One region of the Mesorhizobium delmotii genome, then DNA from elsewhere that is predicted to be linked to it. Evidence: predicted binding sites of a transcription regulator. Region 1 holds the regulator's gene; the other holds the start of a gene.
What was found. Region 1 encodes PhoB, which activates phosphate uptake and scavenging genes when phosphate is short. Its sites were predicted from a motif close to TGTCATNNANCTGTCAT; they were not measured.

Region 1 (11,857 bases):
CCGCTGCATAGGACCGGGCGGCCCAGCCTCCCAGCGCCCGTTTTCCACAGTTCCACAGATCGCCCGTTTTCCACAGATGAATGACGCTGGCCGCTTGCGGCCGGCAAACGTCACTTGCGCCTCCAACTTCCCCCTGCGCATGACGATTCAATTCGGGCCGGAAAGATTTCCAGGGATCGTCTTTTTCGGGAAATGGTGGAACAAACGGCAGCGAAAGACGTTTTTGCCGTACCATTTGAAGGAGATGGATCATGCTTTACTGGGCGCTCGTGTTTCTCGTCGTCGCGATCATTGCAGGCGCTCTTGGTTTCGGCGGTATCGCCGGCACCTCGGCAGGTATAGCGCAGATACTGTTTTTCATCTTTCTCGCTTTCCTGATCATTTCGCTTATCGCGGGCTTGTTCAAACGCGCGTCGTGAACTGCGATCGAACACTGGGAGCCGCACCCCTCAAGCGGTTTCCAGCTACCGCCGGGCGGAGTCCTTACCGGACGTCGCTCGGCGGACCTCTTTTGGGAACCCATTTTTCCGTCAGCCGTTCAGCCTGCATTGGGCGGGTGAAGTGAACAATGCAACCCAGAGCCGGAGACATGAAAGACAGCGGACGGAGCGATGAGATCATCGCTTTGCAGTCCGCTGAGAGTGGAATGCAGCTTGGCCGGGCCCTTCTCCATGCGCTGCACAATGCCGGCATTTCGGTTCTCTATCAGGATCGCGAGATGAAAACCGTCTGGGCCCGCAACATGCGCCCGCCATGGGCTTCCGATACGACCGACAGCAACGGCATCCTGCCGCTGGCGCAGGCGGAGCGTATCGGTGCGGCCAAACGCAATGTCGTCGCATCCGGCAATCCGGAACATCTTGAGCTCAGCATTCCCGCCGACGACGGCGTTCGCTGGTTCCAAATATGGGTAGACGCGGATCACGACGACGGCGGCGCCGTGCAGGGCGTCGTCACCACCATGGTCGAAACGACCGAGCAGAAACGTCGCGAGCAGACCCTGAAGACGCTGCTGCGCGAGGTCAGCCACCGCTCAAAGAACCTTTTGGCGATCATCCAGAGCATCGCCACCCAGACCAGCCGTTATTCGGACACGCTCGGTGATTTCCTGACACGCTTTCGCGGCCGGCTGCAGTCGCTTGCCTCATCCCAGGACCTGGTGACCTCGTCGAACTGGCGGGGAGCGGCACTGCGCGAACTGGTGTCCGGCCAGGTCGGCCGCTATGGAGCCGACCCTGTGCGCAGCTTGCGTTTCCAGGGTGCAAATCCGTACCTCAACCCCAATGCCGCCCTGCATATCGGCTTGGCCATGCACGAGCTTGCCGTCAATTCGGTCAGCTACGGCGCTCTGTCGCGAGCCGACGGATTCGTCGAGGTGACGGCCGATCTGACGGCCGCTTCCGCTGGCGAGACCGCACTGTCGCTGACATGGGCCGAAGCCATCGGAGCCAATGACAATCAGCCCAGTGAGAAGCGCTTTGGCAGCGTCGCGCTCGAGCGCGTTGTGCCTGCGTCGTTGAACGGTACGGCGACACTTGAAATCACCGGGGACCGCCTCGAATATCGTCTTGTCGTTCCTCGCGGCAATTTCGAGACGGATTGAACGGACAGCAGCCGAGCCCAAGAGAGCCGGGGCCAATAGGGCTGGGGATCGATACCGGCCGCGCCGGCTTAACCATCTGTTCACCATAAGGTCCGATGCTGTTTTTCCCAGACACCGCTCCGCATGACGTTTTCGATCGCAGTTGCTGCGCAGTACGGGAGGAATTGGCTTTGACGGTTGCCGACATCAACAGGCTGGAACAGGCCGCGCGCGTTTCGATGGGCGGGTTTCAGGATCTCGAAGCATCCGCGATGCCGTCGCCCCGTACTCCCCTCCCGACCCCCGGCGTCGCCGCGATCGGGCTGGCTGCGGTGGTCGTCCTGGTCGCCGCGTTCCAGTTGATCTAATGCATGTCGCGCAAAAGCATGCCCTCGGGCCTGACCCGAGGGTGTGCAGCGGTTTTGCGATAACGACATGCATAAATACAATTTAAAGCGGCGGACCCAAAGTGGCCGGCGGCTTGTGCTTGCCTCATGTCGACCTGTTCTCCAATCAGTCGCGCCAGCCTGCATGGCAGGAACTTTGACGGATGTGGCCCGTTCTTATGGCCGGAGGACCGTCGCCATGGAACACATCGCTGCCGTGTTGCTGGTCATTGGCTGTTCGAACGCGATGACCGAGTGTCGCGAACTGCCCGTATCGGTGAGCGTTTTCGAAACCGCTCAGGAATGCACCGTCGCGCGTCCGTTTGCCCTGAGCGATGTGCAGGGTCAGGCTCCGCGCATAATTGCCAAATGCCTTTCCGTCGATCCGGCACGTGAGGATGATTACGACCAGATCGTCTGGAATGTGCGTCCGGACGGCACGCTCGACGCGTCCGTGGAGATTTCCGATCTTGAGGTTGCCTCGCACGGCGCGCGCCCCGAAAAAGATTCCCTTAGCCAACAATGAAATCGAGCAGGCAAAACGCTTTTTCGCATGATACATGACGGGTAGAGCTACAAGTGAGGACAAAAAGGCGAGGAGTGACCCTATGCGGAAGATGATTATTGCCATGGTTGCCGTGATCGCAGTCAGCGGTTGCAGCACCACTGAGAAGGATGTCGCCGTCGGCGCCGGTGTCGGCGCTCTGGCCGGCGGCCTGATTGACGGCGGCGAGGGTGCGCTGGTGGGCGCAGCCATCGGTGCCGGTACCGGCCTGCTGGTGCGCAACCTTCGCAACGGCTATTGCCAGTACCGCGACAACCGTGGCCGTCTGTTTACGGCTCGCTGCTGATCCGATTCGGACGCATGAGGCAATAGAAGCGGAGACCGGACGAGCCGGTCTCTGTTTACTTGCGCCTTCGAAAACGGTCGGTTTGCGGCAGCGTTTCAGTCCGACAGTGGAATCCTGATTTCCACGCTCAACCCGCCATCGTGAAAATCGCGATTGATCGTACCGCCCAATTCGCGCGTGACGTTCAGATCGATCAGCTTGGTGCCAAAACCGGTTTTGACAGGTGGTTCGAGCTTCTTCTGGCCGGCTTCGCGCCAGTTGAGGACCAGCGTCCGGTCGCTCCTGCGGCCCTCGACCGACCAGTCGACCTTGAGTGACCACTCGCCCGTTCTAGCATTGACCGAATTGCCGGTTTCGCCATATTTCAGCGCGTTCGTTGCCAGTTCATGAAAGGTCAGGCCGAGCGCTTGCGTCGTCGTCTCGTCGAGCAACACCTCTGGCCCCGACAATATCCCCTCGGGAAGCTCCTTGCCGAACACCTGGCCAAGCTCGATGCGCAAGAGATCGGCGAGATCGGCCTTCTGCCAGCGCGAGCGCGTCAGCATGTCCTGGGAAGCCGCCATCGCTTGCAGCCGGGCCGAAAAAGAGGACGAGAACTCGTGGACGTCAGTGGCGTGCGACGCCGTCTGGCGCGCGATCGCCAGCACCCGCGTGATCGAGTTCTTGATGCGGTGCTTCATCTCCTGCAGCATCAGGTCTTTTTCGAGCAAGCTTTTTTCCGTCGTTTCATGGAGCAGCGAGACCGCGTCATAGGCCCGCTCCTGATAGCGGGCCACCAACGCGATGGTTCCCGCGAGCAGCAGTCCGAACAGGCCGAGCATCACCGGAATGGCGCGCGAGGAAGGTTGCGAGAACGCGCTTGTCGGCCTGAACAGGACGGTCCATGGACGTCCGGCGATGGTGATCTCGCGAGAAACCACCAGCCTGTCACCGAAGGTCGACGCCGGCGGCGTTTCCGACTGGAACAAAAGATGGTCGGCATCCACCTTGCCGTCATAGATTTCGATGTTGACCGGCAGCAGCGGCGTTCGGCTGAGCGCGGTCTGGAACAGATCGCGGGCGCGGAAGGCCGCATAAAGAAAGCCTGATGTCGAGGAGCTGGACGCATCGATGCCGTCCTGGGCGGTTTCGACGTTGAGCCGCACGAAGACCAGGAAGCCGGTGAAGGTCTGCGCAGCACCTGTTTCCTGGCCTAGCTGCACGCGCCCGCTCGCGTGCTGCTGGTTGTCGGCCATCGCCCTTTCGATCGCCTCGCGCCGCACCGGTTCGGTGAACATGTCGTAGCCGATGCTGGATTGATTGGAAGGATCCAGCGGCTCGAACAGCGTGATGGGCGTACGCCATGGCAGCGTTGTCGTAGCCGGATAGATCGCATCGCTGGCGCCATAGTCGTGCAGGATGGCACGCTCGACAGCTGCCTCGTCGCCGGCTCTCACCAGCCGGAGAAAGCCGATACCGCGCAGGCCGGTAAAATTGTCGTTGATACCAAGCGCTTCGAAGAACGCCTTGAACTCGCCCCGCGAAATGCTACCATTGCGCGCCTCGAACAGCGCATGGGTCGATCGCAGCAGCGACAGATGCAGGTCGATGCGGCTGTCGATCCGGTTGAGCGCGTCGTCCGCCGTCGCCTCGAACTTGATGCGCGCTGCTTCCTGCGTGGCGAAATAGGCGAATCCCGCCATCGTCAGGCTGATCAGCGCGACGGCGATGAAAGCGACGATCGGGAAGAACTTCTTCAAGTTGCTGCTGCGGCCCATGGTTCCCCATCTTATGGGCAAGTCCCCGTGGCAACACAATGGCGCGGCCAAACCATCATGACGACTGGCATATCACATGACAGGTATTTGAAGCTTCAGGCGGCGATCTTCAGCGCACCTGGCCCCGGAATGGCACCGGGCGGGCACTTGCCCAGGATGATCATGCCGAGCACCTCGTCCTGGGTCACGTCGCTGGTGCGCGCCGTGCCGACGACCCGACCATTCTTCATCACGCAGACGCGATCGGCAAGCTCGAACACATCGTGGATGTCGTGGCTGATCAGGAAGATGCCGATGCCGTCGGCCTTGAGCTGCATGACCAGTTCGCCGACCTGCGCCGTTTCCTGCGGCCCGAGTGCCGCCGTCGGCTCATCCATGATCAGGATGCGGGCGTTGAACAGGATGGCGCGCGCGATCGCCACCGACTGGCGCTGGCCGCCTGAAAGCTTTACCACCGGCTCCTTGAAGCGCTGGAAACGGGGATTGAGCCTGCCCATCACCTTGCGCGCCTCGGCCTCCATGGCGCCATCGTCGAGCGTGCCCCAGCCGGTCATCAGCTCGCGTCCGAGGAAGAGGTTGGCGGCGGCGTCGACATTGTCGGCGAGCGCCAGCGTCTGGTAGATCGTCTCGATGCCGTATTTCTTGGCGTCGCGCGGATTGGAGATCGAAGCCTCTTCGCCATTGACGAAGATCTGGCCCGAATCGCGCTTGTAGGCGCCGGACAGGATCTTGATCAGCGTCGACTTGCCGGCGCCGTTGTGGCCAAGCAGTGCCACGACCTCGCCCGGGAAAAGGTCGATCGACGCATCGTCGACAGCGCGAATGCCGCCAAAGGCAATCGAGATGTTGCGCATATCGACCAGTGGCGTGGGAGCAGTTGTGTCAGCCATGATCGTTCCTCCCTGTGGTTTTTGCTTGAGCATGGTCTTGTCGAAACCGGCGTCCAATTTTCGCTGACGCGGAGCTTCGGCTCGGGATCATGCTCAGACCCGCTTGCGGTAGACGGTGTCGAGCCAGACGGCGACGACCAGCACGGCGCCGACAACGACGCTCTGAAGTGGTGAATCGATGCCGAGCAACACCATGCCGGACTGCAGCGACTGCATCAGAAGTGCGCCCAGCATGGCGCCGAGCACCGTGCCGGAGCCGCCGGCCAGCGATGTGCCTCCAATGACCGCAGCCGCGATGACCAAGAGCTCGTCCAGCGTACCCAGCGCATTGGTCGACGCATTGAGGCGGGCCGACGCAATCGCCGCGCTGATCGCGGCCAGCACGCCCATGATCATGAACGCCTTCATGGTCACCCAGCGCGTGTTGATGCCGGCGAGTTCCGCCGCTTCCGGATTGCCGCCAATGGCGAAGACATAGCGGCCGAAACGGGTGCGCCTGGTGATGAAGGTCATAACGATGCCGACTGCGACCGCGATCAGCACCGGTATGGCGATGCCATGGGCGATGAACAGGCCGCCTTCGGGAACGGTGATGCCGGTCCGCTGCGCGTACTGGCGAACGATGCCGATCGGCCAAGGATAGGAATTGGCGATCCAGACGGCGCCAAGGATGGCGGCGCAGGCGACAACACCAAGCAAGCTCTCCGCCCAGACCGGGCGCAGCGGAAATTTGAACCGCTTGCGCTGTGACCGGCCGTTGAGCAGCATCAAGGCGACGGCCACACAGGCGAGAATGCCGACGATCCAGCTTGCGGTTGCCCCGATCGAGCCACGCGGCCCGCCACCCATGAGCTGGAATGTGGCGTCGAGCGGCGCGACGGTGCGCCCGCTCGTCATCAGCCACGCCATGCCGCGCCAGATCAGCAGGCCGCCCAGCGTCACGATGAAGGCCGGAACCTCGAGATAGGCGATAATGAAGCCCTGGAGCGCGCCGATCATCAGGCCGAGCACCACGCCGGCAGCCAGTGCGATGATCCATATCCAGGGATTTCCAAGCTGGAAGCCCATGACCCGGATGAGGAATTCGGCCTGCGCGACGCCCATCACCATACCGATCACACCTTCGACGGAGCCGACCGAAAGATCGATGTTGCGCATCACGATGACCAGCACCATGCCGGTCGCCATGATCGCGACCGAGGAGGTCTGCACCGACAGGTTCCAGAGATTGCGCGGCGTAAGGAAGAGCCCGCCCGACAGGATGTGGATTCCAACCCAGATGACCAGCAGCGCGCCGACCATGCCGAGCATGCGTATGTCGAGCTCGGTTGCCTTGAGGAAGCGGCCGATGGGGCTGAGCTCGGATTCACGCGCCCGATCGGCAGCTGTATCGGCGGCCGGCGTGTTGGAAGTCGTGTCGGCCATGATGTCCTCCCACCGGGTTGCCGTCTGCCGCGGATGCCGGAAGCAGCTTAGAAGTTAGCCGCGAGAAGCGGAAAAACAATTCTTTTTGAAAAAACGCCGCGGCGTGAAGCCGCGGCGTTTCAGGCTTCTTGCGATGGCCGGATCAGTTGCAGACCGGGACAGTGCCCGCTGCCACGCCGGCGCAGACCTCTTCCTTCTTGATCCAGCCTGCGTCGATGACGACGTTGAGATTGTCCTTGGTGATGGCAATCGGCGTCAGGAACAGCGACTTGACGACATTGCCGCCCGGCGTGGTGAAGTCCTTGACGCCCGCAATGTCTGTCATCTGCTTGCCGTCGGCCAGCTGCGAGGCGATCTCGGCAGCGTTCTTGCCGAGCTCGCGCGCGTCTTTCCATACCGATACGGTCTGCGTGCCGAGCGCGATACGGTTCAGCGCGGCATGGTCGCCGTCCTGGCCCGACACCGGGACGGATCCGGCCAAGCCTTGCGCCGTCAGCGCCGCGACGACGCCACCAGCGGTGCCGTCATTGGCAGCAACCACCGCATCGATCTTGTTGTCGTTGGCGGTCAGGAACTGTTCCATGTTCTTCTGAGCGTTGGCGGGAAGCCAGCCGTCCGTATAGGCCTCGCCGACATTCTTGATCTTGCCGCTGTCGATCGCGTCCTTGAGCACTTCCATGGAGCCGGCGAACAGAAAATCGGCATTCGGATCGGCGCCCGAGCCCTTGATAAAGACGTAATTGCCTTCCGGCGCCACCTTGAACACTTCGCGGGCCTGCATGCGGCCGACTTCCTGGTTGTCGAAGGTCAGATAGAACACGTCCTTGTTCTCGATCAGCCGGTCATAGCCGACGACCGGAATGCCTTCGTCCAGCGCCTTCTGCACCGCCGGCCCGATGGCCGAGGCGTCCTGCGCAAGGATGATCAGCGCGTTGGCGCCCTGCGAGATCAGGCTCTCGACATCGGTCAGCTGCTTGCCGGGATTGGACTGTGCATCGGCGGAAATATACTTGTCGCCGGCTGCCTCGATCGCAGTCTTCATGGCGGCTTCGTCGGTCTTCCAACGCTCTTCCTGGAAATTCGACCACGAAACGCCAATGACCTTGTCCTTGGCCTGTGCGGCCGACGCGAGCGTCAGCGACATGGCAACCCCCGCCAGAATGGCGGCTGCGAATCTCTTCATGATATCCTCCCTGCGCCGCGTACGGCGCGACCAACTGGCCCGAAGGCCGGCACAAAGGCCACTATTTTTTCGAGCCTCGAAAAAATACTGGTCCAACGGCGGAGCGCTGTCAACATCAATTCCGATGGATTTTAATGTCCCTGCCGACTTATTTCGAGCCTCGGAATAAATAATGACAGGGCCTGCTGCTTCTGCCACTATTTGTCGGACATTACCGACGGCTTCCGATTCATGAGCGGCCGCGGCAATAGGGAGGAAGCAAAAGAATGTCGGTTGGAATCCGTCATGACGATTTGCGCCGGCGCAACCGGGCCATGGTGATTTCTGCGGTACGCCGGGCCGGCCAGCCGTCGCGGACCGAGATCGCCGCAACCACCGGCCTCAGCCATTCGACCATATCGGCGATCTCTTCCGACCTGATCCAGGAAGGCATCCTGACCGAGAGCAAGGCGAGCGAGACCGTTTCGATGAAACGCGGCCGACCGCAGGTCGGCCTCAGCCTCAATCCGGAAGCCGCTGCGGTATTGGCGGTCGTGTTGTCGCTGAATTTCCTGTCGGTCGCTGTCATCGATTATGCCGGACAGGTGGTCGCCGAGGAACAACGCCGGCTGGACACGCTGACCATGTCGCGCGACGAGCTGATCGACGAATGTGTCGCCATCGTGCGGCGCCGGATCGAAGACCCCGACCTCGACGTCCAAAGCGTCGCCCGCATCGCGCTGGCGATCCAGGGCATCACCGATTCGCATGCGCGCGCCATGTTGTGGTCGCCGATCACGCCGCAGACTAACATCGCCTTCGCCGACATTCTGGAACGCGAGTTCGGCATCCCGGCCATCATGGAGAACGACTGCAACATGATGGCCGTGGCGCTGCGCTGGCGCGAGCCGGATCGCTACCGCGACGATTTCATCGCCATCCTGCTCTCGCACGGCATCGGTATGGGGCTGGTGCTGAAGGGCGAACTGTTCACCGGCACCCATTCCTCGGGCGGCGAATTCGGCCACATGATTCATCGGCCGGGCGGCGCGCTTTGTCGCTGCGGGCGGCGCGGCTGCGTCGAGGCCTATGCCGGCAACTACGCCATCTGGCGCAACGCAAGGCAATTGAGCGAGAACGCAGAGCCGGTCGCCGATGTCAGCGACGCCGAGATGCGGGCACTGGCGGCCCGGGCGCGCCAGGCGGACGGACCGGAGCGCGAAGCCTACCGCAAGGCCGGCGAAGCGCTCGGCTTCGGGCTCGGCAGCCTGTTCGCGCTGATCGATCCGGCGCCGGTCGCCATGGTCGGCGCCAACGCTGCCGCCTTCGACCTGATCGAGCCGGCCCTGCGCGAGGCCATCGCCCAGACCGCCGGCGGCCATCATTCGGGTTCGATTTCCTTCGACACCGAGACGAACGAGCTGCCGCTGATCCGCGAAGGCTGCGCCTTGCGGGCGCTGAGCTTCGTCGACCAGGAGATTTTCGCGCCGGGCATACAAGGGAAGTCCGGCATGATCAGGAAGCACGTGGCCTGACTCCGAAAGGCAAGGAACAACGGCGGATTGCAACTTGGGGATGTGTTGAGATTCAGGTCAGGCCGCGCCGGCTCGAAGACGGGCGCGAGCCGACCAGACTGCGTGAGTTCCGAGAACCGGAACGGAGCGTACTTTTGGGTACGTACCGGAATCGCAGGAAATCGCCGGTCGCAGGCCGGCATCACCTGAATATCAGCTAGTCTTCCCTGATCGCATAGCCCGCGCCGCGGATGGTGCGGATGACATCGGGCATGCGACCATTGTTGACCGCCTTGCGCAACCGTCCGACATGGACGTCCACCGTGCGCTCGTCGATGTAGATCGTCTCGCCCCAGACATTGTCTAGCAACTGGCTGCGCGAGAAGACCCGACCCGGGTGCCGCATCATGAATTCGAGCAGCCGGAACTCGGTTGGCCCGAGCCGGATCTCGCTCTTCTTGCGATAGACCCTGTGCGATTCGCGATCGAGCATGATGTCGCCGACCTTCAGCACGCTGGACAGCACTTCGGGCTTGGCGCGGCGCAGCAGCGCCTTGATCCTGGCCATGAATTCCGGTGTCGAGAACGGCTTGACCAGGTAGTCGTCGGCCCCTGTCGAGAGGCCGCGCACCCGGTCGCTCTCCTCGCCGCGTGCGGTCAGCATGATGATCGGCAGCCGCTCGGTTTCGGGGCGCATCCGAAGGCGTCGGCAAAGCTCGATGCCGGAAACCGCCGGCACCATCCAGTCGAGCACCAGAAGATCGGGCACGTTTTCCTGCAGCCGGATTTCGGCCTCGTCGCCGCGCGTCACCACCTCGACCTGATAGCCTTCGGATTCCAGATTGTAGCGGAGGAGGACGCCCAGCGGCTCTTCGTCCTCCACCACCATGATGCGTGGCGCGATCATCGACCGGTCACCCCCGTCATGTCGCCGGCGCCGACATCGTCGTTTCGTCGAGCTTCGGGCGATCCGCCGGCAATTGCTGCCCGGTCACGACATAGTAGGCGTTTTCGGCGATGTTGGTGACGTGATCGCCGATACGCTCGAGATTCTTGGCGCAGAACAGAAGATGCGTGCAGGCGGTGATGTTGCGCGGATCCTCCATCATGTAGGTCAGGAGTTCGCGAAAAACCGCCGTATATTTCACGTCGATCTTCTGGTCGTCGGCGCGCAGTTCTTTCAACGCGCCGGCATTGCGCGACACATAGTGCTCGACCACGCCGCGGAGCTGCACAAGAACGAGATCCGCCATCGCGTCGATACCGTGCGAGAGATTACGCGGCGTGGCGCTCTGCCCGACTGCGCTGACCCGCTTGGCTATGTTCTTGGCCAGGTCGCCGATGCGCTCGAGATCGCCGGCCATGCGGATTGCGCCAACCACGGCGCGCAGATCTTGCGCCATCGGCTGCCGCTTGGCGATCAGCGTGATCGCACTATCGTCGAGTTCGCGCTGCCGCGCATCCATGATGGCGTCGTCCGAGACGACGCGCTGCGCCATCGCATTGTCTGATGCAAGCAACGCGCGGATCGAGGCTGCGACCATCGCGGCGGCGAGCTCGTCCATATCGCGGATCAGCCTGTCGATGTGCTCCAGTTCCTCGTCGAAAGATGCGACGGTGTGTTCACCCATGATACTGTCCTCGTGTTCGAAATTCGCCGCCGGACCGCTCAGCCGAACCGGCCGGTGATGTAGTCCTGGGTGCGCTTGTCGTCGGGGTTGGTGAACATCTTGTCGGTCGCGCCCTCCTCGACCAGATAGCCGAGATGGAACATCGCCGTGCGTTGCGACACGCGCGCTGCCTGCTGCATCGAATGGGTGACGATGACGATCGTGTAGTTCTGGCGCAGTTCGTCAATCAGTTCCTCGACGCGGGCGGTGGCGATCGGATCGAGCGCCGAACAGGGCTCGTCCATCAGGATCACTTCCGGCGATACGGCGATGGCGCGCGCGATGCACAGGCGCTGCTGCTGTCCGCCGGAGAGACCGGTACCCGACTCGAGCAGGCGATCCTTGACCTCGTTGAACAGGCCGGCCTTCTTCAGGCTCGATTCAACGATGCCGTCCAGCTCGGCCTTGCTCCTGGCCAGGCCGTGAATGCGCGGACCGTAGGCGACGTTTTCATAGATCGACTTCGGAAACGGGTTCGGCTTCTGGAATACCATGCCGACGCGGGCTCGCAGCTCGACGACATCGATCTTCGGGTCGTAGACATCCTCGCCGTCGAGCGTGATCTTGCCGCTCACCCGCGCGATATCGATGGTGTCGTTCATTCGGTTCAGGCACCGCAG
Region 2 (11,857 bases), on a different contig from region 1:
CCCAGCCTGTCGCCGTTCAATGCCTGGACGCTGCTGAAGGGCCTGGAAACGCTGCCGCTGCGCGTGCGCCAGCAGACGGAAAGTGCCGGCCGGATCGCGGACTTCCTCGCCGAGCAGCCGGAGATCGCCCGCGTCATCTATCCCGGCCGCGCCGATCACCCGCAAGCGGCGGTCGTCAAGAAGCAGATGTCGGGCGGCTCGACGCTGATCTGCCTCGACGTCAAGGGCGGCAAACAGGCGGCTTTCACCTTCCAGAACGCGCTCGATATCGTGCTGATCTCTAACAATCTCGGCGATGCCAAGAGCCTGATCACCCATCCGGCGACGACGACGCACAAGAATCTGAGCGATGAGGCGCGTGCCGAACTCGGCATCGGGCCAGGGACGCTCAGGCTGTCCGTCGGCCTGGAGGACACAGACGACCTGCTCGAAGACATCGAGCAGGCACTGAAAGCCGCCAGATAGGGATACGCGCCGAACAGCTTCGCTCGAATCGTCAAGCCAAGCGCGGTCAGGCGCCCGACGGGGTCTCTTCCAATTCCGCACCGGCGCTGGTGTGGATGGTCATCGTGTTGCCGCGCCAGTCGACGGCACCGCTGAGCCAGCCGCGCACCCAGATGGCGGGAAGCATCACGTCCCGCGCAACCATCGCCGGGATCATGCGCAGCGACAGGTGCCAGCCCTTGGCCGAGGCGAGAGCGCATTCCGGGAGATAGGCGATTACCAGCACGGCAACGGCGGTTGCCGACAGGCTGAAGCCGGCGCCTGCTGCAGCAACCAGCGCAAGCACCAGCGGCGGCGCCGCTCCGATCAGGATCTCGGGCGCGAAGAACAGGGGGAAGGTGACGCGGCGCAGGCGTGCCCAGCGGGCCTGACGCGACCAGATTTCGCCAAATGTGCGCAAACCGAGCGGCTGCTCGAAGGGCGAGGCGACGAGATTGACGCGCAGTCCAAGCCCGTTGACCAGCTTGGTCGCGGCGGCATCCTCGGCAATCTCGGCGGCAAGCGCACGGATGCCGCCATTGGCGTCGAGCATGGGCTTGTTCCACAACATGCTCTTGCCCTGGGCGAAACCGAGGCCGAGCGCCTCGCCGGTATATTGCCAGCGCGCCTGCAGCGTGTTGAGGAAAGCGCATTCGACCTCCGCCCAGAACCCGTCCGGCCGCGAGCCGATCGGCGTCGAGCAGACAAGGCCAGTGTCCGGCCGCCATGCCGCCATCAGATGCTGGACATAGTCCCTCGACATCAGGACGTTGGAATCGGCAAGGATGACCCAGCGGTGGCGCGCTGCCTCCCAGCCCTTCACGCAATTGTTGAGTTTCGGATTGCCGCTGATGCGGTCGTCGCCGACGAGCAGCCGGGCCGTCACGGCTGGAAAGCGGGCGATCGCGTCGGTGATCGGCCCGACCACCGGGTCATCGGCATGGGCGACGCAGAAGATGAGCTCATAGCGCGGCCAGTCGAGAGAGAAGGCGCGCTCGAGCGTTTCCTCGGCAAACGGTTCGACGCCGCGCGACGGCACGACGATCGACACCGGCGGCGCCTTGCCAGCTGCCGGCGTGATCCTGCCAGGCCGATTCAGCTTCAACGAAGCGAGCAGGATGCTGGCGAGATTGACAAGAAGCAGGGCTGTGGAAAGCAAGGCGGCTGTGACTGTCAATTCCATCGATATCTGGTCACTCCAGAAAAAAACCGGCCGCATGAAAGCCGTTTCAACAGTTCGACAGGATGCTGAGTCGCCCGGCCCTGCACACCATCATTGTCATGTGTCACTTAAATGACATTGTTCTTCGGCACCTGCGCGCAAAGCAGGCGGGCAGCGACGGGAAGCACCCCGTTGACCAAGCTGCGGAGACCGTCGAGAGTTCCGTCTACATATTGTGGAGTAGTCTATGTACAGCGCCGTTACGCGCAACATCGAAGTACAGGTCAGGCCGTTCTATCTGGAAGATCGCTCCGACCCGTCGGAGAACCGCTATGTCTGGGGCTACCAGGTGACCATCGACAACCAGTCGGATGAATTCGTGCAGCTTCTGTCACGCTATTGGCACATCACCGACGGCACCGGCCGGGTCGAGGAAGTGCGCGGCGCCGGCGTTGTCGGCGACCAGCCCGAACTCAACCCCGGCGACAGTTATCAATACACGTCTGGGTGCCCGCTCTCAACGCCATCCGGCATCATGGTCGGCCACTACACGATGCGCAACAAGCGGGGCGAGACGTTCGATATCGCCATCCCCGCCTTTTCGCTCGACCTGCCGGGCACGCGGCGCACCGTCAATTGACGCTCACTTGGGTTCCACGCCCTCGCGAAGCGGGGGAGAGGTGGCCCCACTCCGTGGGGCGAGGAACCCAAGTTCTGCGAAGGCACCGCACCCGGTATTTGGCGATTCCTACTTCCATTGGAAGAATGCCAGCGGGCAGATAGGCAGCACTGACGCTCGTTATTGCGCGGCGGCAAACTCCGCCGGGTCGAAGTCATATTGCTTCGAACAGAATTCGCAGGCGACATGAATGCCGCCATCCTCGCTGCTGTCCCTGATCTCGTCGGCGGAGAAGCCTTCGAGAATGCCGCGGATCTTCTCCCTGGAGCATGAGCACTGGTCGGCAACCGGTACGCCGCCGAAGACGCGCACGCCGTGCTCGTGGAACAGCCGGTAAAGCAGCCGCTCGGCGCCGATCGTCGGGTCGATCAGTTCCGTAGGCTCGATGGTGCCAAGCAACGCCAGCAGTTCCTGCCAGGAATTGTCGGCCGGATCGTGGATCTCCTGGCGCGGATCGCCGTCGCCGCCTGGAAGATCGGGCACGCGCATGCGGTCCGGCGATTGCGGCAGGAACTGCGCCAGGATGCCACCGGCACGCCATTGCTCGCGGGCGCCGCCGAAGCCGGGCGTCAACAGCTTGGCCACCGTGAGCCTGAGATCGGTCGGGATCTGTTCCGACTGCCGAAAATAGGTGCGCGCGGCCTCCTCCAGCGTCTCGCCGTCGAGCTGGACGATGCCCTGATAGCGCTGCGTGTGGGCGCCCTGGTCGATCGTCAGCGCCAGGACACCGCTGCCGAGCAGCGTCTGTTGAGAAGTCTCGCCGGCAGACGTCAGAGCATCCAGCCGGTCGGCGTCGAAGCGCGCGTAGGCGCGTAGCGCATGCGGCGTGGAAAAATCCGCCACCAGCATATCGACCGGTCCGTCCGTGCGGGTCTGCAGGATGAACTTGCCTTCGAACTTGAGCGAGGTGCCGAGCAGCACCGTCAGTACGCAGGCTTCCGCCAGCAGGCGAGCGACGGGCTCGGGATAGTCATGACGGCTGAGGATCGCGTCGAGCATCGGCCCGAGCTGGACGGTGCGGCCGCGCACGTCGAGCGGGCCGACCTCGAAGGGCACGACATAATCGTCGCCGGCGTAGCCGAATTCGCCGAGTTTGGGTTGTTGTTCAGCCAATTGATGAGTTTCCAACATGACAAAGCTCCAGGGCGCGGCCATGCCGCCCTCCGGGGCGCATGCGTCGAAACGCGCTCGATTTGCGTGATGCGCCTGAGATAGGCACCACGCAGTGCCGGATCAAGGTGGCCCGGATCAAGCGCCCAGACACCAGGCCAAAACCGCCTTCTGGGCGTGGAGCCGGTTCTCGGCCTCGTCGAACACTACCGAATGCGGCCCGTCGATGACTTCGTCGGTGACCTCCTCGCCGCGATGCGCCGGCAGGCAGTGCATGAACAATGCGTCCGGCTTTGCCTTCGCCATCAGCGCCGCATTGACCTGGTAGGGTGAGAAGACATTGTGGCCGCGAGCACGGTGCTCCTGGCCCATCGACACCCAGCAGTCGGTGACGACGCAGTCGGCCTCGTGGACCGCCTCCTCGGGCGAGCGGGTGAAGTGCAACTTGCCGCCATGCGCCGTCGACCAATCGACATGCTTCTGCGCCGGCTCGCTGCCTTCCGGCACGGCGACGTTGAGGTTGAAGCGGAACCGCGCCGATGCCTCCAGCAGGGAATGCAGCACGTTGTTGCCGTCGCCGGTCCAGGCGATTGTCTTGCCGGCGACCGGACCGCGATGCTCCTCGAAGGTCATGATGTCGGCCATCAGTTGGCAGGGGTGGGTATCGTCGGTCAGCCCGTTGATGACGGGAACGGTGGCGTTCTCGGTCAGCTCCAGCAGCCGGTCATGCGATGTGGTTCGGATCATGATCGCATCGACATAGCGCGACAGCACCTTGGCCGTGTCGGCGATGGTTTCGGAGCGGCCGAGCTGCATCTCGGTGCCGGTCAGCATGATGGTCTCGCCGCCGAGCTGGCGCATGCCGACGTCGAAGGACACGCGCGTGCGCGTCGACGGTTTGTCGAAGATCATCGCCAGCACTTTGCCTTCGAGCGGTTTTGTCCGCTCGCCAGCCTTGAGCCTTGCCTTTCGCACCACGGCATCGTCCAGCATGAAGCGCAGATCGCCCTCGGAAACGGCGGAAAGATCAGTGAAATGGCGAAGGCTCATTTGGGGTCTTTCGACTGTTACTTCGCGGCAGCCGCGGCGATGGCATCGGCCAGGCCCCGGGCACCGGCACGGATGCGGTCGAGCGCCTCATGGATCTCGGCGTCGGTGACGGTGAGCGGCGGCAGCAGGCGAAGAACGTTGTCGCCGGCCGGAACCGCAAGCAGATGCTGGTCGCGCAACGCCATGTTCACCTTGGTGTTGGGTGCGGCGCATTTCAGGCCGAGCATCAGGCCGGTGCCCCTGATGTCTTCGATGATGTCAGGAAACTCGTCGGCGACGCCCGCCAGCCCCTGCTTCAGCAGCAACGCCTTGCGCTGGACCTCCTCCAGGAAGCCGTCTTCCAGCACCACGTCGAGCACGGCGTTGCCGACCGCCATCGCCAGCGGATTGCCGCCGAAAGTCGTGCCGTGCACGCCGGCGGTCATGCCGACGGCCGCCTCGTCGGTGGCGAGACAGGCGCCCATCGGAAAGCCGCCGCCGATGCCCTTGGCAACCGCCATGATGTCGGGCGTGACGCCAGCCCATTCATGCGCGAACAGTTTTCCGGTGCGGCCGATGCCGCACTGGACCTCATCGAAGATCAGGAGCAGGCCATGCTGTTCGCAGAGCTGCCTCAGCCGCTTCAGCGACTGCGTCGGCACCGGGCGGATGCCACCCTCGCCCTGCACCGGCTCGATCAGTATCGCGGCGGTCTCTGATGTGATCGCCCTTTCGGCGGCGTCGATGTCGTCGAAGCCGACCTGGTCGAAACCTTCGACCTTGGGTCCGAAGCCTTCCAGGTATTTATACTGGCCGCCGGCGGCGATGGTCGCCAGCGTGCGGCCATGAAAGGCGCCTTCGAAGCTGATAATGCGAAAGCGCTCGGGATGGCCCTTGACGAAGTGATAGCGCCGCGCCGTCTTGATGGCGCATTCCAGCGCCTCGGCGCCGGAATTGGTGAAGAACACCTTGTCGGCGAAGGTGGCGTCGACCAGCCGCTCGCCCAGACGGCTCTGTCCCGGAATCTCGTAGAGGTTGGAGACATGCCAGACCTTGGCCGCCTGCTCGGTGAGTGCCGAGACCAGGTGCGGATGGCTATGGCCCAGCGAATTCACGGCGACGCCGCCGCCAAAATCGAGATATCGCTCGCCCTTGTCGGTGACCAGCCAAGTGCCTTCCCCATGGTCGAAGGCCAGGGGTGCGCGGGTAAAGGTCTCGAAAAGCGCCGAACCGCTCATTATATGCGTCTCCGGAACCGGAAAATCAAAAAGCCGCCAAAGCGGCGGCGTTGCGGCTTATCGTGTTTTTCGGCCATGAAGTCAACGAAAACGTCGCGCAAGGACGCGCGGCAAGCTCTCCAGCGAGACGCCGGCTCATCAGCGACCGGGCAAGTTGGGGAAAACCGAAAAAACTGATTCGTGTTGGCCCTCAGACTCTTGTCACTGAGTCAGCGCATAAGGTAATTGTAGTCGAGAAATAACTAGATTTCGTGCGGCGGACCTAATCACCCGATATATGTGGTGTCTGCCCGGCGGAAGCCGGATCGTGGAAGGATTCCGATCGCCGCACATTTCAGCAGGAGCGCGGTCTCATGAATTGGACTGACGAGCGGGTCGAACTTCTTAGAAAATTGTGGTCGGAGGGACTGAGCGCCAGCCAGATCGCGGCACAGCTCGGGGGCGTCAGCCGTAATGCCGTCATCGGCAAGGTGCATCGGCTGAAACTGTCGGGCCGCGGACGCTCGACCGCCACGCCGGCACGCCAGAAGAAGAGCGTGCAAGGATCGAGCGTCCAGAAATCGGTGTCGCGGGCGGCAAGCACCGCGCGGCATATCACCACGTCGATCGGCGCGACCGCGCTGCAGGCGCAATTCGACACCGTACCGGTGGCGCGTCATTACGTCCGTCCGGTCGAGAACGTCGTCGTGCCGATCTCGCGGCATCTGCAACTCGTCGAGTTGACCGAGCGGACATGCAAATGGCCGAATGGCGATCCGCTTTCGGAAGAGTTCCATTTCTGCGGCAACGACGCGGCCGAAACCGGACCCTATTGCAAGTACCACGCTCGCATTGCGTTTCAGCCCGCTTCGGAGCGGCGGCGCAGTAGGTAGGGGAATAGGGGAGTAAGGCAGTACGGCAGTATGTGGTGAACTGCAAAAGACTGCGCTCGTGAGGCGCCATCTTTACCTACTGCCCTACTGCCCTACTGCCCTACTGCCCTACTGCCCTACTGCCCTACTCTTCACAGCCAGCCGCTCTTGCGGAAGCGCCAATAGAGAACCGAGCAGACCAAAATAATCGCTCCCAGAACGACCGGGTAGCCATATTCCATCCTAAGTTCCGGCATGTCGTTGAAGTTCATGCCGTAGATGCCTGCGAGCGCCGTCGGCACCGCCAGGATTGCAGCCCATGAGGCGAGCTTCTTGGTGATCGCCGTTTCCTGGCTCTGGCCAACCAGGAGGCTCGCCTCGAAGGCAAATGCGAGCACCTCCCGCAAGCTGTCGATCTTCTCCTGGACGGTGCGGATGTGGTCGGTGACGTCGCGGAACAGCGGGTGCATGGCCGCATGGATCTGCGGCAGGTCGGCGCTGGTCAGCCGGCGGCAGACTTCCACCAGCGGCAGCGCGGCGTTGCGCAGGCGCAAGAGATCGCGGCGCAGCATGTAGAGCCGCTCTATGTCGGAGCCGGTCATCGGCTTCAGCAGAACCCTGTCCTCGATCGCCTCGACCTCGTCCTCGATCTGCTCGAGCACCGGCATGTAGTTGTCTACGATGAAATCGAGAATGGCATAGAGGACGAAATCCTCGCCCTTGGCTAGCGAATGCGGGCAGCTTTCCCAATGCTGGCGAACGACGGCATAAGAAGTCGAGGGACCGTGCCTGACGCTGACGATGTAGCCGGCGCCGACGAACAGATGCGTCTCGCCGAAGGTGACGCGCCTGTCGATCAGTTGAGCCGTGCGGGCAACGATGAACAACGCATCGCCATATTGCTCGATCTTCGGCCGCTGATGCGGATGCTCGGCGTCCTCGATCGCCAGATCGTGCAGGTGGAATTGCGCCTGGACGCGAAGCAACAGGTTGCGGTCCGGCTCCAGCAGGCCGATCCAGACGACATGACCTGGCTTCTTGGCCCATTCGCCAGCTTCCTCGATCGGAATGTCGGCGACACGCCGGCCGGCGGTATAGACGCTGGAAGCGACGATGGCCGATGTCGGCGGGGCCGGCGTCAGGTTCCGAACGGTTTCCATCGCTACCTCCTGGAGGCATGGCCTCGGGTCAGGATCAGGAACGTTCGGTAAAGCTTAGCCTAAATCAGCAATGGGTTCGAGAGGCAGCCGTTCACTTCGCCGGAAGCGTTACGGGAAGCACAATCTTGTCTGTCTTGTCGCCCTTCGGCCGCTCGGCCGGCATCTGGTCGCCGGTGACGATGTAGTAGATCGTCTCGGCGATATTGGTGGCGTGATCGCCGATCCGCTCGATATTCTTGGCGCAAAACAGCAGGTGCGTGCAAGGCGTGATGTTGCGCGGATCTTCCATCATGTACGTCAGCAACTCGCGAAACAGCGAGGTGTACACGGCGTCGATCTGATCATCGCGATCACGCACGAAGCCGATCTTTTCCACCGAGCGCGACGCGTAGACGTCGAGCACTTCCTTGAGCTGCGTCAACGCCAGGTCGGCCAAGGCCTCAATGCCGCGGAACAGGCTGGTCGGCTGGCGCCCTTCTATGACGGCAACCACGCGCTTGGCGACATTCTTGCCGAGGTCGCCGACCCGTTCGAGGTCCGCCGAGATGCGAATCGCGCCGACGATCTCGCGCAAATCCGTCGCCATCGGCTGGCGCTTGGCGATGATGATGATCGCCTTGTCGTCGATCTCGCGCTGCCCTTCGTCCAGAACGGCATCGTCACGGATGACCTTCTGGGCAAGGCCGGGGTCGGCATTGACCAGGGCCGCGATCGCCTGTTCGACCATGCGTTCGGCATGCCCGCCCATCGCGGCGATGCGCTTTGACAGATATTTCAGCTCCTCGTCATAGGCGCTGACGATGTGCACGGACTGCATAGAGATGCCTTCCCGGGGTCTTCTGGTCCGAGTCGTTTCCTCGAATCCCCGCTGATACGCTAGCCGGATGACAGAAAAAAGAAACCGTTAGAGCGACGTGCGTCCACTTGGAGACAGAGTACGCCCTAAGTCCCTTATCCACGCATCCGGCTGTCCTAAAATCTTCCGGTTTTCGGCCGACGCGTTCTTAGGTAGTGAGGCGTCAGTGCGCCGGCAAATGCACCGTGAAAGCTGCGCCCTTGCCGACCTCCGACTTGATTGAGAGCCTGGCGTTGTGGCGCGTCAGGATATGCTTGACGATGGACAGGCCAAGCCCGGTGCCTTTCTGGGTCCGGCTGTTTTCGACATCGACGCGGTAGAAGCGTTCGGTGATGCGCGGGATGTGCTCCTCGGGAATGCCGGGACCGAAGTCCCGGATGGTGACGTCGATGCCCGGTTCGGGACCGTCGTCGCTATGAGAAATCGTCACCACGACACGTCCACCCGACTGTCCGTATTTGCAGGCGTTTTCCAGCAGATTCTCGAAAACCTGGAAAAGTTCATCGCGATCCCCCGGCACATTGAGCGGCCCTTCCGCGAAATCCCGCTCTATGGCAACACCGTTCTCCCTGGCAAGCGGCCCCAGCGAATCGATGACGCTGTCGAGGGTCTGGCGGAGATCGACCTCAGTTCCCGGCTTCAGATAAGGTTTCATTTCCAGTCGCGACAGCGACAGCAGGTCGTCGATCAGGCGCGCCATGCGGCCGGTCTGGTTCTGCATGATCTGCAGGAACTGCTCGCGCGCCGCCGGGTCGTTGCGAGCCGGGCCGCGCAGCGTCTCGATGAAACCGGAGATCGAGGCGAGCGGGGTGCGCAATTCATGGCTGGCATTGGCGATGAAGTCGGCCCGCATCCGGTCGATGCGGCGTGCCTCGCTCTGGTCCTTGAAGACCAGCACATAGAAGTCGGTACCGTGACCGACCGAAGACGCACTCACCCGGTAGGCCCGTTCGACCGGCAGCTTTTCGGTATAGTCAACGACATCCGAAGCGGCGGCGCCCGATAAAATACTGTCCAGCAAGGCCTGCATCTCGGGCGCCCGGAATTTCAGCGACAGCGACATGCCCGGTGCGATGCCACCGAAGGCGGCGAAGGCGGCGGCGTTGGCATGGACGATCGTGGCGGTGCGATCGAAGATGATCAGCGGATCGGCAACGGCGGCCGCCAGATATTCTCCCGACAGCTGTTGTAGCCCGCCCGCCTCGATCGCCGCGGCATCCTTCGCGGGCTGGCGCGCAACGCCGGCCGGCAGCATCGCGGCGGCAAACAGCAGCACGGCACATGCCAGCAGCACCACGTAGCCGGTCATGTCTGCGAAACCATAGACCGTCAGGACCGCGACGATGCCGGCCGCCAGCAGCCAGCGGCTGTTCCACAACCGAGTGGCGACCAGTTGCGCCGTGCTTCGCTGTTCTGTGCCGCCCATGTCAGCCATTGTCAGCCATTCGCGCGCATTCCTCCACCCGGTCCGGCCGGGTGCAAACTTCCCGCTGGACCGGCCTAGAGCGCCGTGCGTCCAATTGGACGCACAGAGGACGCCCTACCACTGTTAATCTGCTGCACCGTTCGTTCCGAAAACGATTCCGATTTTCAGGCCGATGCAGTAAGGCTCCCAATAGCATGAGTCCGGAAACTGGAAAGGTTCGTCTCGATGAAAAACCCCAAGGAAGATGCCGCCGCGCCCGTTCCAGGTCCGCTGAAGATCCGCATCGACGGCAAGGAGCGCGAGTTCGACATCGAGGATCCAAAGCTTCCGGACTGGGTCGAAGACAACAAGCTGAGCGCCGGCGGCTACCCCTACGATAAGAAAATGAAAAGCGACGAGTATGACGAGACGCTCGAGCGGCTGCAGATCGAGCTGGTCAAGGCGCAGGCATGGCTGCAATCGACGGGCAAGCGGGTGATGTCGCTGTTCGAAGGACGCGATGCCGCAGGCAAGGGCGGCACGATCTTCGCGCTGCGCCAGTACATGAACCCCAGGACAGCGCGCAACGTAGCGCTGACCAAGCCTAGCCCAACCGAACTCGGGCAATGGTATTTTCAGCGCTATGTCGCGCACTTCCCGACATCCGGCGAGTTCGTCACCTTCGACCGCTCCTGGTATAATCGCGCCGGCGTCGAGCCGGTCATGAGCTTCTGCACGCCGGAGCAGCACGAGAAATTCCTGGACGAGACGCCGTATTTTGAACGGATGATCTGCAACGAGGGCATCCATTTCTTCAAGTTCTGGCTAAACATCGGTCGGGAAACACAGCTTGAGCGATTTCACGATCGCCGCTGGAGTCCTTTGAAGAGCTGGAAATTCTCGCCGATCGATATTGCCGGCATCACCAAATGGGACGACTACACCAAGGCGCGCGATCTCATGTTCGAACGCACGCACGAGGAATTCGCGCCCTGGATCATCGTGCGTGCCAACGACAAGCGGCGCGCGCGACTTGCCATCATCCGGCGCATCCTGTTGTCGCTTCCCTATGACGGCCGCGATCTCGACGCCATCGGCAAGGAAGACAAGAAGATCATCGGGGAAGGGCCTTCGTTCCTGGGAATACAGGCCTGAAGCAGTGCCGCGCGCCCCAAGGACGCGCGGCACGATTCCAGATGTTCCTGTCATTCTGCCGAATGACTTCTCATGCCGCCAGCCGAGCAATCCGCTGCAGCCGCCGCAGCGTGGTATCGTCCTGCAAAGCCTGCTGAAACAGCGAAATCTCCTGGTCAATGCGATCGCAGAGCGCGCCCGTGTCGCCCTTGAGCAGGTCGCGCGTCTGCAGCAGTGCGGCGACCGGCTTCTTGGCGAGTTGCCTGGCTCTGCCAAGTGCGGCTTCCTCGACATCGCCCACCACGATCTCCGTGACCAGGCCAAGCAACCTGGCGTCCTCGGCACTGAGCGTGTCGCCCAGGCAGAAGAAGCGGAAAGCGCCGGCATAACCGAGTTTCTGCGGCGCCAGGATGCTGGTCGCCGCGTCCGGCACGAGGCCGAAATCGACGAACGGCACCCGGAACGTGCTTTCATCAGATGCGATCACCATGTCGCAATGGAACAGGATGGTGCAGCCGACGCCGACGGCGTCGCCATCGACACAGGCAAGGACCGGTTTCGGGAACGTCGCCAACGTGCGGAACATGTCGGTGACGGCGGCGATCAATCTTTGATGCTTGGTGGCGTCGAGGAATTCGGAAAAATCGCCGCCGAGGCAGAAGCAGCCGGCGAGGCCGCGCAGCACCACGACGCGCACATCATCGTCGATTGCGGCTTCGTGGAAGATCTTGGCTAGGCTTTCATAAGCTC

Region 2: the regulator PhoB is predicted to act here: its motif matches at 1,767-1,783, upstream of BQ8482_RS05465 (ceramide glucosyltransferase).

Annotation. Positions count from the first base shown of each region.
Region 1 is NZ_FUIG01000043.1:142,392-154,248, reverse strand. Features, by position in the region: gene BQ8482_RS26255 (response regulator) at 1-11, shown strand, start outside; gene BQ8482_RS26250 (DUF1328 domain-containing protein) at 252-419, shown strand; gene BQ8482_RS26245 (sensor histidine kinase) at 569-1,603, shown strand; gene BQ8482_RS38330 (hypothetical protein) at 1,774-1,950, shown strand; gene BQ8482_RS26235 (hypothetical protein) at 2,168-2,494, shown strand; gene BQ8482_RS26230 (YMGG-like glycine zipper-containing protein) at 2,577-2,819, shown strand; gene BQ8482_RS26225 (CHASE domain-containing protein) at 2,915-4,558, opposite strand; gene BQ8482_RS26220 (ATP-binding cassette domain-containing protein) at 4,672-5,466, opposite strand; gene BQ8482_RS26215 (sugar ABC transporter permease) at 5,560-6,891, opposite strand; gene xylF (D-xylose ABC transporter substrate-binding protein) at 7,034-8,074, opposite strand; gene BQ8482_RS26205 (ROK family protein) at 8,341-9,588, shown strand; gene phoB (phosphate regulon transcriptional regulator PhoB) at 9,785-10,474, opposite strand; gene phoU (phosphate signaling complex protein PhoU) at 10,491-11,198, opposite strand; gene pstB (phosphate ABC transporter ATP-binding protein PstB) at 11,237-11,857, opposite strand, start outside.
Region 2 is NZ_FUIG01000013.1:822,850-834,706, reverse strand. Features, by position in the region: gene BQ8482_RS05470 (O-succinylhomoserine sulfhydrylase) at 1-465, shown strand, start outside; gene BQ8482_RS05465 (ceramide glucosyltransferase) at 512-1,666, opposite strand; gene apaG (Co2+/Mg2+ efflux protein ApaG) at 1,893-2,285, shown strand; gene BQ8482_RS05455 (Hsp33 family molecular chaperone) at 2,445-3,479, opposite strand; gene argF (ornithine carbamoyltransferase) at 3,573-4,484, opposite strand; gene BQ8482_RS05445 (aspartate aminotransferase family protein) at 4,502-5,701, opposite strand; gene BQ8482_RS05440 (GcrA family cell cycle regulator) at 6,055-6,573, shown strand; gene BQ8482_RS05435 (magnesium and cobalt transport protein CorA) at 6,705-7,712, opposite strand; gene phoU (phosphate signaling complex protein PhoU) at 7,804-8,529, opposite strand; gene BQ8482_RS05425 (sensor histidine kinase) at 8,732-10,003, opposite strand; gene ppk2 (polyphosphate kinase 2) at 10,220-11,128, shown strand; gene BQ8482_RS05415 (enoyl-CoA hydratase-related protein) at 11,199-11,857, opposite strand, start outside.